One region of the Bacillus altaicus genome, then DNA from elsewhere that is predicted to be linked to it. Evidence: riboswitches for the same ligand, from Rfam matches in the RefSeq annotation. Region 1 holds a riboswitch; the other holds the start of a gene.
What was found. Region 1 has a riboswitch for preQ1 ahead of ACE38F_RS19955 (QueT transporter family protein). Riboswitches for the same ligand answer to the same signal wherever they lie in the genome.

Region 1 (7,768 bases):
TTTTACAGAGCAAAAACTATGTGAAATGCGCAAAATCCAAAGGAGGCAATAACAATGGGGTCACATGTAAATGATTTTGAAGAAGTAAAATTCCGTGTAGAAACTGCACAAAAAATGGTAGGTTCTGCAACAATTTCAATGGATCCAGACACATTAGAGCATGCCACTACTGCAGTAGAATCGGCTCGTTCTCAGCTTGAAGTCATGAAATCCGTTGCAACGGATTTAGATGAGCCATTTCTAATGAATGAAGAAAAAAAATTAAGTAAATGCGAGCATCAATTACACGAAGCGAAGCACTAAAAAACATCCAGAGAAAATTCTCTGGATGTTTTTTTTATGACAATTGCTCCCCATACTTTTTCAACTTCTCTCCAACCGTACATTGCCGTATACAAAAAGAATGGGCATAGTATTTACTATGATTTTTCCGATTATGTTCCTGCAGGAAACACCCTCCGCAATACGTTTCTAATAAGTCATTTACCTCTGTAATGAGTTGCTTCTTCTTCACGTGTGCACCTCTCTATTCGGTTATTTCTTTATGACTATCAATTGTCGTCCCTTCTAATGCTTGCGCTGCTAATTGATGTGCCTCTTTATTTTGTTTTCTAGATATCGGTTCACAAACAAGTTTTAATTTCATTTGCTTCGCTTTTTGTTCAATTTGGTCTAAGTAATGATTTAAATGTTCATCATAGCAAGGCCATTCACCGGCTAATTGTTGCAGTACAACTTGAGAATCTCCACGAAGTGTAACTGCTTCATATTTAATTCCTAATTCCTCGAGTGTATTCATCCCGTATAATAATGCAGCATACTCCGCTTCGTTATTATCATATATGCCTTCTATGTATGCATTGCGACGAATTCGATAATTTGTATTTCCTTTTTTGTAGTATACACATATGCCAACCCCAGCTTCTTTCGTCTGCACATCATAACCACCATCAAAATAAACTTGAATTTCTTGAGGATCTTCCTCCACTTGCTTACTCAGTTTTTTCATTTCTTTTAATGACCATTCTGCATCCATTTCATCGTAAAATAAAAGTTCTTTCACCCTACCTGTTTTCTCAAAATCCTCCGCAAATTGAAGCACTTCTTCTATATTCATATAATCTGTTGTTAATTCAGTTTGTAAACCACGCTTCGTTTTATACAACCAATGTATTTTATATTTCATACTAGATTCCCCTTTTATAAGACTTCTTATATTTATTTTATTATATTTTATCAAGAGTCACAGTATTATATACAATTTAATCACATACAAAAAGAGCCATCCTAAGTAAGGACAGCTCTTTCATCTATTGCATAAATCTTTCAAATTGCACTCGCTTATTAATCCAGTACATTACAGGCATACCAATTGCCATTACAACAAATTCACCAACTGCACAAGTTAGCCATGTCAATAAAAATGGCAGATCAAACGCAAGATGAAGTTCAATTGCAATCATAAACATTGTGACTGTAAAAATAACTGTATTAAAAATCATACGAGCCCAAACACCTTTAATGAAGCGCATAGAAATAATAGTTGCAAGTAATGCAAGAATGGATTGCCCTACTCCAAATACTAAATCATAAGCGATCATAGGTGAGAAAAAGAGATTCGTTAAAAATACACCTAATACAATCCCGTAAATTGCTTTCTTATTGAATACAACGAGATGATTAAACATCTCTGAAATACGAAACTGTACACTGGTAAAGCCAAATGGCTGAATAAGCATAGAAACAGCAATATATAATGCCGCTAAAATACCATTACCGACTAATGTCCTTATATTCATGACAAAATCTCCTTAGTTTTTTTACGTGGGATGGTTTCGAACCACGTTATTCGTTTTTAAGCAACAAGATTATATTTTACGCAATAGGTACTCTTTCGTCAATAGATTCCTATCATTTACTACCTTTTTTCTTTTAGACAACGTATAATAAAGTGAAACTTTAATCAGCGGGATTTTGTCCATCCCCCACTGATTATTAGCCCGCACCAATCGGGTTTTTACGGACAGTTAATACGGGATAAAACATATGAAAGATTTAGGAGGTTTCACTTCATGACAGCAACAATTCAAAATGAAAAAGTGATCGTTTCCATCTCTGACAAAGGTGCAGAATTACAAAGCGTTCGCTTAAAAGAAGACAATACAGAATATTTATGGCAAGGTGATTCTACTTATTGGGGACGTCGTGCACCAATCTTGTTTCCAATCGTCGGTCGATTAGTAGAGAATACATACTACGTAGAAGATAAACCTTATTCATTAACACAGCATGGTTTTGCCCGTGATCTTTCGTTCTCTGTTAAAGAACAAAGTGAAACAAAAATCACTTATGTCGTTACTAGTAATGAAGATACGTTACAAAAGTATCCATATGAATTTGAATTACTCGTTTCTTATGAAGTAGACGAACAAAATATACATGTTACATATGAAGTAAACAATCCTTCTTCAAAAGAGATGTTCTTCTCAATCGGAGCACACCCTGGATTCAACTGTCCTTTATTAGAAGGCGAATCATTTGCAGATTATCATTTATCATTTAACGGATCTGAACGTTTAGAAACTAGCATATTAGAAGGTCCTTTTCTTTCAAATGAAAAGCAACTAATCGCTGAAAATACGAAAGAATTGCCACTGGCATATGATTTATTCAAAAATGACGCGCTTATTTTTGAAAATATGAATACGAATGAAATTTCTATTCGCTCACATAAACATAATAAATTTGTAAAAGTAGCATTTGATGGGTTCCCATTTGTCGGCATATGGACACCAGGAGATAACGCACCTTTCTTATGTATTGAACCTTGGTACGGAATTGCTGATGAAGTAAAGCAAGCAAAAGATTTTAAAGAAAAAAAAGGAATTCAATCGTTACAAGCGAATGAAACATTTACATGTCGTTATAGCATTACAATTGGATAAGTACTCTATCCCCTACTTCTAAAAAGATTTTCAAGTAGGGGATAACCTTATAACTGGAGGTTTCTCATTTTGATTGAAGTATATATCGATGGTGCATCAAAAGGAAATCCTGGCCCTTCTGGTGCGGGAGTTTTTATTAAAGGAGTACAGCCACCTGTACAATTGTCATTACCACTTGGAACAATGTCCAACCATGAAGCAGAATACCACGCTTTACTTGCAGCATTAAAGTATTGCGCAGCGCATAATTATAGCATTGTATCTTTTCGTACAGATTCCCAACTTGTTGAGCGGGCTATTGAAAAAGAATACGCAAAAAATAAAATGTTTGCACCGCTTCTAGAAGAAGCACTGCAGTACATAAAAAATTTCGATCTCTTTTTTATTAAGTGGATTCCAAGTAGTCAAAATAAAGTCGCTGATGAATTAGCTAGAAAAGCTATTTCACAAAATTAACGGGGGTATGAGTGTGAAAAAAGGGTGGATTGCTCCTCTCGCATTATTATTTGTCTCTTTTATTTGGGGAGCTACGTTTGTTGTCGTTCAAAATGCTATGTCTTTTGTTGGTCCTTTTACTTTTAATGCTATTCGCTTTTTATTCGCTGGAATTATTTTATTATTCGTTCAAATGATTTTCTCTCAAAAAACTTCAAAACAAGATATAAAACATAGCAGTCTTGCTGGATTGATTGTTGGATTCTTTTTATGTGTTGGCTATTTATTACAAACATTCGGCTTACTTTATACAACCTCTTCAAAAGCTGGTTTCTTAACAGGGCTTAGTATCATTATGGTTCCAATCTTGTCTTTTATTTTTTTAAAACAGCGAGCTACAATTTTCATTGCACTTGGTATTACTGTAGCAACAGCAGGTTTATATTTATTAACGGCTGGTGATTCTTTTCAATTAAACATTGGAGATATACTCGTTCTCGGTTGTGCTGTCGCTTTCGCTGCCCATATTCTTGTTAACGGTTTCTTTTCTAAGAAAATATCACCTTTATTACTAAGCACTTCTCAAGTATTAGCTGTCGGTATATTTTCTTCTATTTGCGCTTTTTTGTTTGAAGATTGGGAAAAATTACTTTCAGTATCACTATGGACAAATCATTCCTTTTTATTCGCTCTATTTCTAACTTCTCTGTTTGCGACATCAATTGCCTTTTTCATTCAAACATCTGCACAAAAACACACTTCTCCAACGAGAGTAGCCATTATTTTCGCAATGGAGCCTGTTTTTGCAGCATTAACAGGCGTTCTAGTAGCAAATGAACAGCTTTCTATTTCTGCTGTTATTGGGTGTCTATGTATTTTCCTAGGTATGATTTTTGTTGAATTACCTTCAAAAACAAAAAAAGAAGCGCGGGCTGCGTAAAGTTACGCTTGCAACTTCCGCATAAAAGCCTTAGCGCTTTTTTTATCTGTAATTTCTTCTTCTTTCAATCGTTCTAATAACGCAACAAAATAACTGCCATCAAACTGTAACTGATGTTTAATCGTCGCTTCTATTGCTACGTTCACAATCCCATCAGATGCACCAGTATATCCTTGTCCAAACATAATAAACCCGTGTGCTTCCTCTGATAATTTAAATCCTTTCGTATGTAAGAATGAAAGATAATCTTCTACTGTTTGCATGATATTCCCACCTACTCAAAAATTCTCCACTTCCTATCATACATGTTTTTATACTCTATGAGAATGAAATTTCTTTGACAACTTTGTAAATCGCTCGTCTACTTCACTAATGATAGAGGATTCTCATACACTATTACAGAATATATAAAGTGAAAATTATTCTGTATTAAAGGGGAGAAACAATGAAACAAGCTCTATTAATTATCGATGCTCAGCAAGAATTAATTGATGGAAATGAACAAGAAAATGAAGTTTTTCGTAAAACCGAGCTATTATCTACACTAAATACAGCCGTACAGAAAGCAATAGATTCAAATGCCCTTATTATTTTCGTAAGAGATACCGATGTTGCCTCTGGTAGCGGCGTGGGCTTTGAAGTACATAATCAAATTAAAGTACCTCAGTCTGCAATCCTTATTAATAAAGCAGCAACAAATTCATTCTATGGCACTTCTTTACTTGAACTTTTAAAAGAAGAGAAGATACATCATCTCGTTATAGGTGGATGTAAAACAGAACATTGCATTGACACAGCTGTTAGAACAGCAACTGTACAAGGATTCGATGTTACATTAATTAAAAATGGCCATTCAACAACTGATTCTAACGTATTAACTGCACAGCAAATTATCGAACATCATAATAAAACTTTACACGGTCATTATAATGTTGATCATTTTTCCGTTGTTAGAGATGTCGAGGAAGATATCTTTCAACCAATTCATGACCAATATCGCGACTAAATTAACGATAAAAAAGAATCCTTACGTGAAAAGGATTCTTTTTTATCCAAAAATTTGTGCTGCAATGCTATATAACTCATTATTCCTTTTTAATAATTGATTGCTATTTTTTATCATAATTGGCGGCATATTCACCTTTCGAAAACCAGAATTCTCTAATCCTTTCATAAAATTCACTTTCCCTTCTGGTACATCTATTCTTAATTTACCTTTATGCCCTTTTGCTAAATAATGTACCATTCTCATTGCCATCGCATCATTTTCACCAACAACTGGTCCTATTATTTTATTTTCTGGCGTTTGTATACTTATACCATATCCTAATACATTTTGTTTTGTATCCTTTATAACGATACATTGTTCACTTTGTATAATTCGATACTTTAAAAACTCTTCTCTATTTGTATTATTTCTTCTAAATCACATTCTTCATAATTCACAATATGCTCTTCATTTCCTACACAATGATAATTCGCATTGTACGAGTTACATATGTATTTAGAAACATAACTAACAGCTCTAAATCCTAGTTTTTTATATAAAGGCTTCCCCTCATCCGTAGCAATAAGCATAATTGGGATTTGAGTTGATACGCTTTTAACGCATGAATCCGTTATTATCTTTCCAATCCCTCTTCCTTTATAATCTGGATGTACAATTACCATTCCGATAGAAGCTAATGCCTCCCCGTATAATATAATTGCCGCGCTAGCAATAAGCTCTTCCTTCGCATTTACCACACCATATACTATACCCGTATTCAAAATCGTCTCAATTTCTTCTCTGTTATAATCCCACCCAATATAAGAAGATAATGCTACAATATCCCCTATTTTTTCTTCCCTAAGACGCTCCACTCTAAACGCCAATTCAATCATTCTCCACCTCATTATTTAGACGTTTGAATCATTCTTTCCGAATCAACTTGTACATGTTTCCCTTTATCTGTCATACACATATCCTATTTTGACCAAGACTATAATGTAAATGAGGTGACAACATGCCCATTACGAATCGATTTTCTACCACCACTAACGGCGCACTCGCTATTACAGGAAATACACTAGGCTTAAGTAAAATTAGTAATCTAAACCGTGCTGGTACAATCGGGGCAATTGGTGCATTCGTAACTACGAATACTGCTTTACAAGTAACGACTTTTCCTGCTGGTACAACATTAAACTATACACAAAATAGTTCTACCGCTATTTTAAATATCCCTGCTGGTAGTACTATCCTTTACGCAGAACTTGTTTGGGGCGGAAACTATTTATCTCGTGATCAAAACATTACGAGTGTATTAGGAAACCCCGTTTCTTTTACAACACCTGTGTCAACATACTCAATTACCCCTTCAGCTGTTACAGCTTCAAATCAAACATTCGTTTCTGGATCTGTCACATTTGGATTTTATACACGATCAGCAGACGTAACAACTCTTATTCAAGCTGGAGGTTCTGGTTCTTATACTACGGGAGCTGTCCCTGGACTTGTAGATCCCATAGATGCTTCTAATGGAACAATTAATTCGGCTGGATGGACGCTTATCGTCGCTTACCAAAACGGGACATTACCTGCAAGAAACTTAACAATTTATGTAGCTGGTAACCGTGTTTCTGCAGAAACTGGTAGTGCCGATGTATCTGTTTCAGGATTTTTAACACCTTCAGGAGGACCTGTAAGCGGGAGATTATTTTTAAGTTCTACAGAAGGAGATGCTGATTTAACCGGGGATCAAGCTTTATTTGGACCAAATTTCAGTTCATTAAATGCTTTATCTGGACCAAACAATGCTATAAATAATTTCTTCGGTTCTCAAATTAATAATGCCGCAGGAAACTTAGATACAACTGGGACATTTGGAACGCGAAATCAAAGCGCTTCTACAAGTACAAACATCTCCGCAGGAAGGCAAGGGTGGGACATTACTTCCATTGATATTTCTCCTTATTTAACAAACTCCCAAGTTTCCGCCGCAATCCGTTTAACTACTAACGGAGATGCATATATGTTAAATACAGTCGGTTTACAAATTAATATAAACTCACCTAACATACAAGCAACGAAAAGCGTGAATAAAAGTGTAGCTGCAATTGGAGATATTCTCACTTATACAGTTACTATTCCTAACACTGGTCTTCTGCCCGCTAATAACGTTACTTTTACAGACATACTCCCTAACGGTACTTCCTTTATACCTGGAAGCGTAACGATAGATAACGTACCACAAACAAACGCAAATCCGGCTGCTGGTATTTCTCTTGGAACAATTAATAATGGCTCTTCTCGTACTGTAACTTTCCAAGCGACTGTCGTTTCCCTTCCGAGTCAAAACCCTATCTCTAACACTGCTAATATTACATTTCAATATACTCCAATTGCCGGAGGAACGACATTTAACGGTATTGCAACAAGTAACTCTGCAGGAACACAAATTAACCT
Region 2 (7,768 bases), 240 kb from region 1:
AAATCAAAACTCCGTTATTGTTGATATAACAATTATGGAGAATTTTAGAGAACTAGATATGGAACCTCTTACAGTTGTAAGCCATAAAAACTATACTGTCATTAATCAACATGCATAATATAATAGAAAGAAAGGATCTGTATATCATACAGATCCTTTCTTTCTATATTAACGATTATCGATCTTTTCTGGATATAAATCGTGATTCATCATACGGTAGTCTGCCATTTTCTCATACTTAGTTCCTGGGCGGCCGTAGTTACAGTAAGGATCGATTGAAATACCACCACGTGGTGTGAATTTCCCCCATACCTCAATATAGCGTGGATCCATTAATTTAATTAAATCATTCATAATAACGTTCATGCAATCTTCGTGGAAGTCACCATGATTTCGGAAGCTAAATAAATATAGCTTTAAAGATTTACTCTCTACCATTCTTTGTTCTGGAATGTAGCTAATATAAATTGTTGCAAAATCTGGTTGTCCTGTTTTCGGACATAAACTTGTAAATTCAGGACAATTGAATTTTACAAAGTAATCACGGTTTGGATGGTTATTATCAAATACCTCTAAAATTCCCGGGCTATATTCAAATAAATATTTTGTATTTTGATTTCCTAATAATGTTACATCTTTTAAATCTTCATCTAATCTTCCTGCCATTTTAAACATCCCTTCTCATTATACCCCTCGTTTATTTCCCCATACTAACGCATGAAGCTGAGGCAGTACTTTCGCATCATTCATTTCTTTACAATTCACAGCTTTTTCAATAAGCCATTCATATTTTTCTAATAAGTTTTTTATAAGCACCGCATCATCCACTGTTTTCGTATCATCATTTCCTACTTGTAAGAAAAATGGTACATTCGGATAACGCTCGTGCATCTTAACTGCATATTCAAAATCTTGATCATCGAATACTACTACTTTTAAACTAAAATCTTTCTCTGCTAGTTTATGAATAACAGAATCTAACATCTGAAAATCTGTTTTCATAGCTGAACTTGGTGGTTTTGGAGAAATCGTTACCTCATCAATTTGAAGCAACCAATCTTGCCATTTACTCCCTTGCGTTTCTACCGCTGTTCGCATTCCATTCTCCTTTAATATAGAAAGAAGAAATTGCATATTTTTCAGCAAAACAGGATTTCCACCCGAAATCGTAACATGAGAAAAATTTTCTCCCCCAATTTCTACAAGCTCATTCCAAATGTCTTCCGGTGTCATTTGTTTAATTTGATCTTTGGCCGATCCATCCCATGTAAAAGCAGAATCACACCAAGCACAGCTATAATCACAGCCCGCTGTACGGATAAACATTGTCTTTTGTCCTACAACCATCCCTTCTCCTTGAATGGTCGGACCAAATATTTCTAAGACGGGGATTTTACTCATCGAGCATCCACTCCCGTCTTACTTCCGCATAACTAGTTGGCGTCTCAAAAAGACGAACAAATTCAACACGAGCTCCCTTGTATTCGTTCGCACGATTATCTTTCGTTAATGCTTCTGCCATCTTTTCATAAATCCAAACAACCATATTTTCAGCAGTCGTATTCATTTCTGGCAATGTTTCGTTTAAATAACGATGATCTAAATAAATTTCTATTTCATTTTTCCAAATTTCTTTTATATCTCCAAAGTCAATTGCAAGGCCTATTTCATTTACATATCCGCTAATTCCAAATACGACTTTATATGTGTGACCATGTAAATTTTTACATTTCCCTTCATAGCAGTGTAAATGGTGCGCTGCGTCAAATGTAAATTCCTTGCTGACCATTACTCTTTTATTATGATATTTGAGTTGTTCACGCTGAATATCCTTGTCCATTTTTTGCAAATTTTCTACGATGCGAAATCCAAAAAAGTTATCCATTATTTGCTCGCTCCTTCGCGTTCTTGTAGATACGTATCTAATCCTGCTTTACGAAGTTGACATGCTGGACATTCACCGCAACCATCACCAATGATTCCGTTATAACATGTTAATGTTTTTTCTCTAACAAACTCAAATGCTCCAAGTTCATCAGATAATTTCCATGTCTCTGCTTTATCAATCCACATAAGTGGTGTATGAATAACAAACGGATAATCCATAGATAAATTTAATGTAACGTTTAATGATTTCACAAACACGTCACGACAATCTGGATAACCACTGAAATCAGTTTCACATACACCCGTTACAATATGACGTGCTCCAACTTGTTTTGCTAATACAGCCGCAAATGATAAAAATAGTAAATTTCGTCCATCTACAAATGTTGATGGCAATTCACCTTCTTCATGTGTAATCTCCATATCCGTTCTCGTTAACGCATTTGGAGCAAGTTGATTTAATAAACTCATATCTAGTACCGTATGTTTAATTCCTAACTCTTTCGCGATTTCCGCTGCACAATCAATTTCTAACTTATGACGTTGATTGTAATTAAACGTTACAGCTTCCACTTCTGCAAACTGTTGTATTGCCCAAAATAAACATGTTGTACTATCTTGTCCACCACTAAAAACAACAACTGCTTTTTCTTTTTTCATTTCACTCATTCTCCTTCTCTACTACGAATAAGAAGAAAGAACGTTCTTGAACTGTCACAATAAAAAAACAAAACAATACCTAATGATATTGTTGTTTCCATAGTTTTTTATAGAGGGAGTTCGCGAACCTCTCCCATGCAGTGCACGGAATTTCTTCTTTCATTGACAAAGATTATTGTAACATATTGTATACTACCAGAAAAAATTTCTGATTTTTTCCGCTATTTCATATTTCATTTCTTTCATTTTATAGTATGATTAATTTAATGTGAGAAGAGAGGAGGCATCCCACTGAAACTCTTTATTATTTATCTCTTTTTAAATATATTATCCATCCTTGTTACAATGCTTGTATATCATTTATTTTGGAATCAAAAAGGGAAACGCTCTCCTAAATTAAATTCAGCTATATTTATTGTATTATGTTGCCTCGCTACCATACTATGTATCACTTTCGCAGCAAAAACAAATTATGGATTTCAATTTGATATGCGTCATATCGTATTAATTGTCGGTACATTAACAGGAGGTCCTATTGCCGGTGCTTCCATCTTAGCTGTATTAAACATATACCGCTTTTTATTAGGAGGAATAGGTGTTTTCCCATCCGTTATCGCTTCAGTTCTAGTATTCATTGTTCTACTATTAACATACAAACTGTTTAACCGAAGTTCTAATCGTATAAAAATAGCACTCGCTATCTTTTACAGTCTCATATTCGGATTTGGCTGGATACCATTTTTCCTTTCAGAGGTTACAAATCCGGCAGATTATATACCGCATATTATCGTGTACGAACTATGTACGATGCTTGGTACAATCCTTATTTTATATTTGCTACACATATTACAAACGCAAGTTCGTCTCCAACATGAACTTATGAATGCTGAAAAATTTCATTTAATCGGTGAAATGGCAGCTTCTATCTCTCATGAAATTCGCAATCCTTTAACTTCAACGAAAGGATTTTTGCAACTTTTACAGTCAGATACATGTTCTGAGAAGGAACGAAAATTATATATCGACATAGCCATTAACGGTATCGAACAAGCAAATCATGTTCTTACAGACTACTTAACTTTTGCAAAACCGAGTATTGAAAAAGAACAACAATTACAAGTAGAGGAAGAATTACTCCATGCGTTATCTTTAATTACACCTCTCGCCAATTTAACAAATGTTCGTATACATTACATAAAACAAAGTACATCTTTCTTTATAGCTGGTGAAAAGCAAAAGTTGAACCAATGCTTATTAAATATTTTAAAAAACTGTATTGAGGCTATGCCTAACGGTGGTGACCTTATTCTTACATTAGTTCCAGACCATAAACATATACAATTATATATAAAAGATACAGGTATTGGTATGGATCAAGAACAAGTAAAACGCCTCGGGTCACCTTTCTACTCGACGAAAGAAAAAGGGACCGGACTCGGGATGATGGTCGTCTTCAGTGTTATTCAAGCAATGAATGGAAAGGTTAATATTATTAGTGAAAAAGGAACAGGTACAACATTTTTATTAACTTTCCCGATCATACAAAAAACGTGATGAAGTTCATCACGTTTTTTCTGTTCCTTCAACTAATTCTGCAAAAGCTTTCACCTTTCCATGCGGCTTTTGATTTTCTTTCCGAGCTTTCCAAGCGCGCTCTTCTTCTCTCTTTTTCTTTGACATACTTTTCAACTCCTTTTTCTCTTCCTCATGTAGTATTCCAAAATAAGAAATAAAACTATGCATGAGTAAAAAAGGAAAAGAAGCGGCGAACCGCTTCTTTTCCTTTTTCCTGCTATTTGAGAGCAGTCCAATTGTTGCGGACTAATAATCAGTGATATGCCCCTGATTAAAGTTTCACCTTACCGCTGTAAAATTGCATGTTTCGCTTCTTTTAGCTGTGTAAGATGTCTTTGTTCGTGTAAATCCAGAAATTGAACCCATTGATATAAATTCAAATCATTAAAAATAGGATGTTTTAATCCATTTTCAAATAATTCTTTTTCATCTATCACACTATGAAGTGCATGAAATAATTCTTGTCGTGAATGTTCTAGTAATTGAATTCCTTGCAGTTTTTTCATTAATGTTTCTGTTGGTTTCATTTGTTGAGGAGCTTCCCGTTTATGTGTGCGATCAAGCGTAAGTTGGAGGTCTTTAAATGGAGCAAGTTTTCTTTCTTTTTTTTGCAAAGCATATACAAGGGCAGATGTGACAGACTGTTCAACTAAATGCAAATGATGCAAAATTTGAATAATACTCCATTTATCACGGCGTGGCTTTACATTCACCTCTGTATCATTTAACATTTCAATTTCTGATAACAGCGTGCTTCGTGTAGACTGTAATGAGTGGACTAAAGTTTCTAAACTAACATCCATATTAGATTGAAGCATAGTGCTTTCCCCCTTTTGTTGGTGAAAAGGGGCGCTCCCCATTAGAAACACCCCTTAAATAATTCTGAATTTTCTTTTATTATCTCATCATTCTTCCATTATGTCGATGTTAAACATGTGAAAAAAGTGCATGTTTTTTACAATTTTGTGTCGTCAACAGCACGTAACCACGCCTCAATTTCTGTAATTACACTTTTTACACACCCTTCAGCGAATGGTGATGTTAAATTTGCAACTTCTACTAATTCTAAGAATGATTTACTTCCACCTTGTTGACAAAGATTCACATAATCTTCCCAAGCCTCTTGTCTATTATCTCTTGCACGTTTCCAAAATTGCAGTGCACAAATTTGAGCTAACGTGTAGTCAATATAATAGAACGGTGAGCTATAAATATGGCCTTGACGTTGCCAGAAACCACCACGCTCTAAATAATTATTATCTTCATAATCACGATGTGGTAAATACTTCTTCTCTATGTTACGCCATGCTGACTTACGTTCTGCTGGCGATGCTTCTGGATTTTCATATACATAATGTTGATATTCATCTACAGATACACCGTACGGTAAAAATAGAAGTGCTGAACTTAAGTGTGAGAAGTAATATTTATCCGCATCTTCTTCAAAGAATAACTTCATCCATGGCCATGTAAAGAATTCCATACTCATTGAATGGATTTCACAAGCTTCATATGTTGGCCAATTATATTCTGGAATTTCATACTTACGACTTTCATATACTTGGAAAGCATGACCAGCTTCATGTGTTAATACATCAATGTCACCAGACGTTCCATTAAAGTTTGAGAAGATGAATGGCGCTTTATAATTCTCGATATATGTACAATATCCACCACCAGCTTTTCCTTTTTTCGCAACTAAATCTAATAAATCATTATCGAGCATGAAATTAAAAAATTCATCTGTTTCAGCTGATAATTCTTTATACATCGTTTTCCCGTGATTAATAATCCAATCGGCATCGCCTTTTGGAGTTGGATTACCTGTAGCAAACTCAAAGTTTTCATCATAATAAGCGAGCTTTTCTACACCAATGCGTGCTTTTTGTCTATTTCTTAACTCGGTTGCAACCGGAACGATATAATCTAATACTTGCTGACGATAGTTCGCTACCATTTCAGCATTATAATCTGTACGATACATTCTTGCATATCCTAATTCAACAAAGTTTTTAAAACCAAGTGTTTTTGCAATTTTCGTTCTCACTTTAACAAGTTCATCATAAATACGATCTAACTCTTCCTCATTCTCAGCTAAAAATCCGTAGTATGCTTCACTTGCTGCTTTACGTTCGCTTCTTTCTTTTCCTTGCATAAACGGAATAAGTTGCGATAATGTTCTCTCTTCTCCTGCAAAATCAATTTTTGCAGATGCTAATAACTGTGTATATTGTGAAGACAATTTATTCTCTAATTGTAAATCTTTCACTACTTCATCTGAATATGTTTTTAAATCACATTCAGCTAGAGCAAATAATTGCTTTCCATAATACGCTTCTAATTCTTCACGGAATGGAGAATTAATTAACGCCTTATAATATTTTGTTCCATAGCCTTGTACAACTGGTGAGTATTCATCAAAGAAATCTTGCTCTTCCTTATAAAAAGCATCTGTCGTATCAACAGAATGGCGAATGTAACAAAGATTCCCCATTGTACCAAAATCATTACGAATTTCATTAATTGAATTAATTACTTGTTGCTGTTCTTCAAGCGTTTTTGCCTTATCGAATTTTTCTAAAGCAACAATAAACTTCTCTTTTAATTCTTCAATATTTGGCCGTTTATATTCATAGTCTTTAAATGACATGAACGAGCCCCCTCTCCATTATATGCATCATTACTATAATTCAATGCTTACTTACAAATCTCCTCTTATTCTTCAGCAAAATGCGGTAGATGATGTCATGAATATATGCACACAAAAAAGCCTTGGATTTCTTTATCCAAAGCTTCTTTGGAACATATCATCATTTTTCATACTTTCCAATTTTTTTTAATAGATCAAGTAATTCATCCTTCTCATCCTTCGTTAACATTTCAAAAGACTGATGTATAACTTGCTCATGGCCTGGAAAAATAGAAGCAATAAAGCTCTCTCCAGACTCCGTTAATTGCGCATAAATAACACGCCTATCATTTGGGCATGGAATTCGTTTTACAAGCCCTTTTTTCTCTAGCTTATCTACAACGTATGTAATGCTGCCACTAGCTATTAAAATACGCTCACCGATTTGCTGAAGTGGTTGGCCTCCTTTATGATATAGTAATTCTAATACAGCAAACTCAGTTGGATTTAATCCGTTACTTTGTATGGATTTATTTGTAGTATCCATAACAGAACGATGTACACGGGATAATGCAATAAATACTTTTAAAGATTGAGAAATGTCTTCTCGTTCATTATTTGATGTCATACCATTTCAACCCTTCACTTAAATTCTCCGCAACAAAAAGAAAAGCAACGTAGCGCTTCATTACAACTGCCGAATGAATATTCACTCATCCCTTTTCCTTTCCCTAATGTAATGCAAATGATTCTTGAATAAAAACATGACAATTTTAACATAGTTTATATATAATGATAATAAAAAAAGAAGGAGTACCAAATTTGAAAGTCAAATTACAAAGCATAGTTTTTTACATACTGCTTGTTATACTGCCAACGATAGGGATTGGTGCCACATTTTTTTCGTATCACACTTATCAAATGAAACAAGCAAACAAACTATCTGCTCACACTGTTCTCTTCTTATATAGAGACTATTTAGACCATCACCTTGGTGAAGCTATATCTGCCTTAGAA

Region 2: it holds a riboswitch for preQ1, as region 1 does, so the genes downstream of both, queC (7-cyano-7-deazaguanine synthase QueC) here and ACE38F_RS19955 (QueT transporter family protein) in region 1, are expected to answer to the same signal.

The regions. Positions count from the first base shown of each region.
Region 1 covers NZ_CM143394.1:3,858,952-3,866,719, forward strand. The annotation lists gene ACE38F_RS19940 (DUF2564 family protein) at 55-303, shown strand; gene ACE38F_RS19945 (zinc-finger domain-containing protein) at 338-514, opposite strand; gene ACE38F_RS19950 (ribonuclease H family protein) at 527-1,186, opposite strand; gene ACE38F_RS19955 (QueT transporter family protein) at 1,311-1,799, opposite strand; PreQ1 riboswitch class I at 1,806-1,850, opposite strand; gene ACE38F_RS19960 (aldose 1-epimerase family protein) at 2,073-2,945, shown strand; gene ACE38F_RS19965 (reverse transcriptase-like protein) at 3,015-3,401, shown strand; gene ACE38F_RS19970 (DMT family transporter) at 3,415-4,320, shown strand; gene ACE38F_RS19975 (DUF6123 family protein) at 4,323-4,583, opposite strand; gene ACE38F_RS19980 (isochorismatase family protein) at 4,766-5,326, shown strand; partial or broken gene ACE38F_RS19985 (GNAT family N-acetyltransferase) at 5,369-6,204, opposite strand; gene ACE38F_RS19990 (DUF7507 domain-containing protein) at 6,327-7,768, shown strand, end outside.
Region 2 covers NZ_CM143394.1:4,098,778-4,106,545, forward strand. The annotation lists gene ACE38F_RS21215 (YkvS family protein) at 1-118, shown strand, start outside; gene queF (preQ(1) synthase) at 169-666, opposite strand; gene queE (7-carboxy-7-deazaguanine synthase QueE) at 685-1,401, opposite strand; gene queD (6-carboxytetrahydropterin synthase QueD) at 1,394-1,885, opposite strand; gene queC (7-cyano-7-deazaguanine synthase QueC) at 1,885-2,547, opposite strand; PreQ1 riboswitch class I at 2,641-2,684, opposite strand; gene ACE38F_RS21240 (ATP-binding protein) at 2,893-4,101, shown strand; gene ACE38F_RS21245 (DUF6254 family protein) at 4,111-4,227, opposite strand; gene ACE38F_RS21250 (DinB family protein) at 4,407-4,940, opposite strand; gene ACE38F_RS21255 (M3 family oligoendopeptidase) at 5,078-6,772, opposite strand; gene ACE38F_RS21260 (MarR family winged helix-turn-helix transcriptional regulator) at 6,933-7,379, opposite strand; gene ACE38F_RS21265 (DUF3149 domain-containing protein) at 7,574-7,768, shown strand, end outside.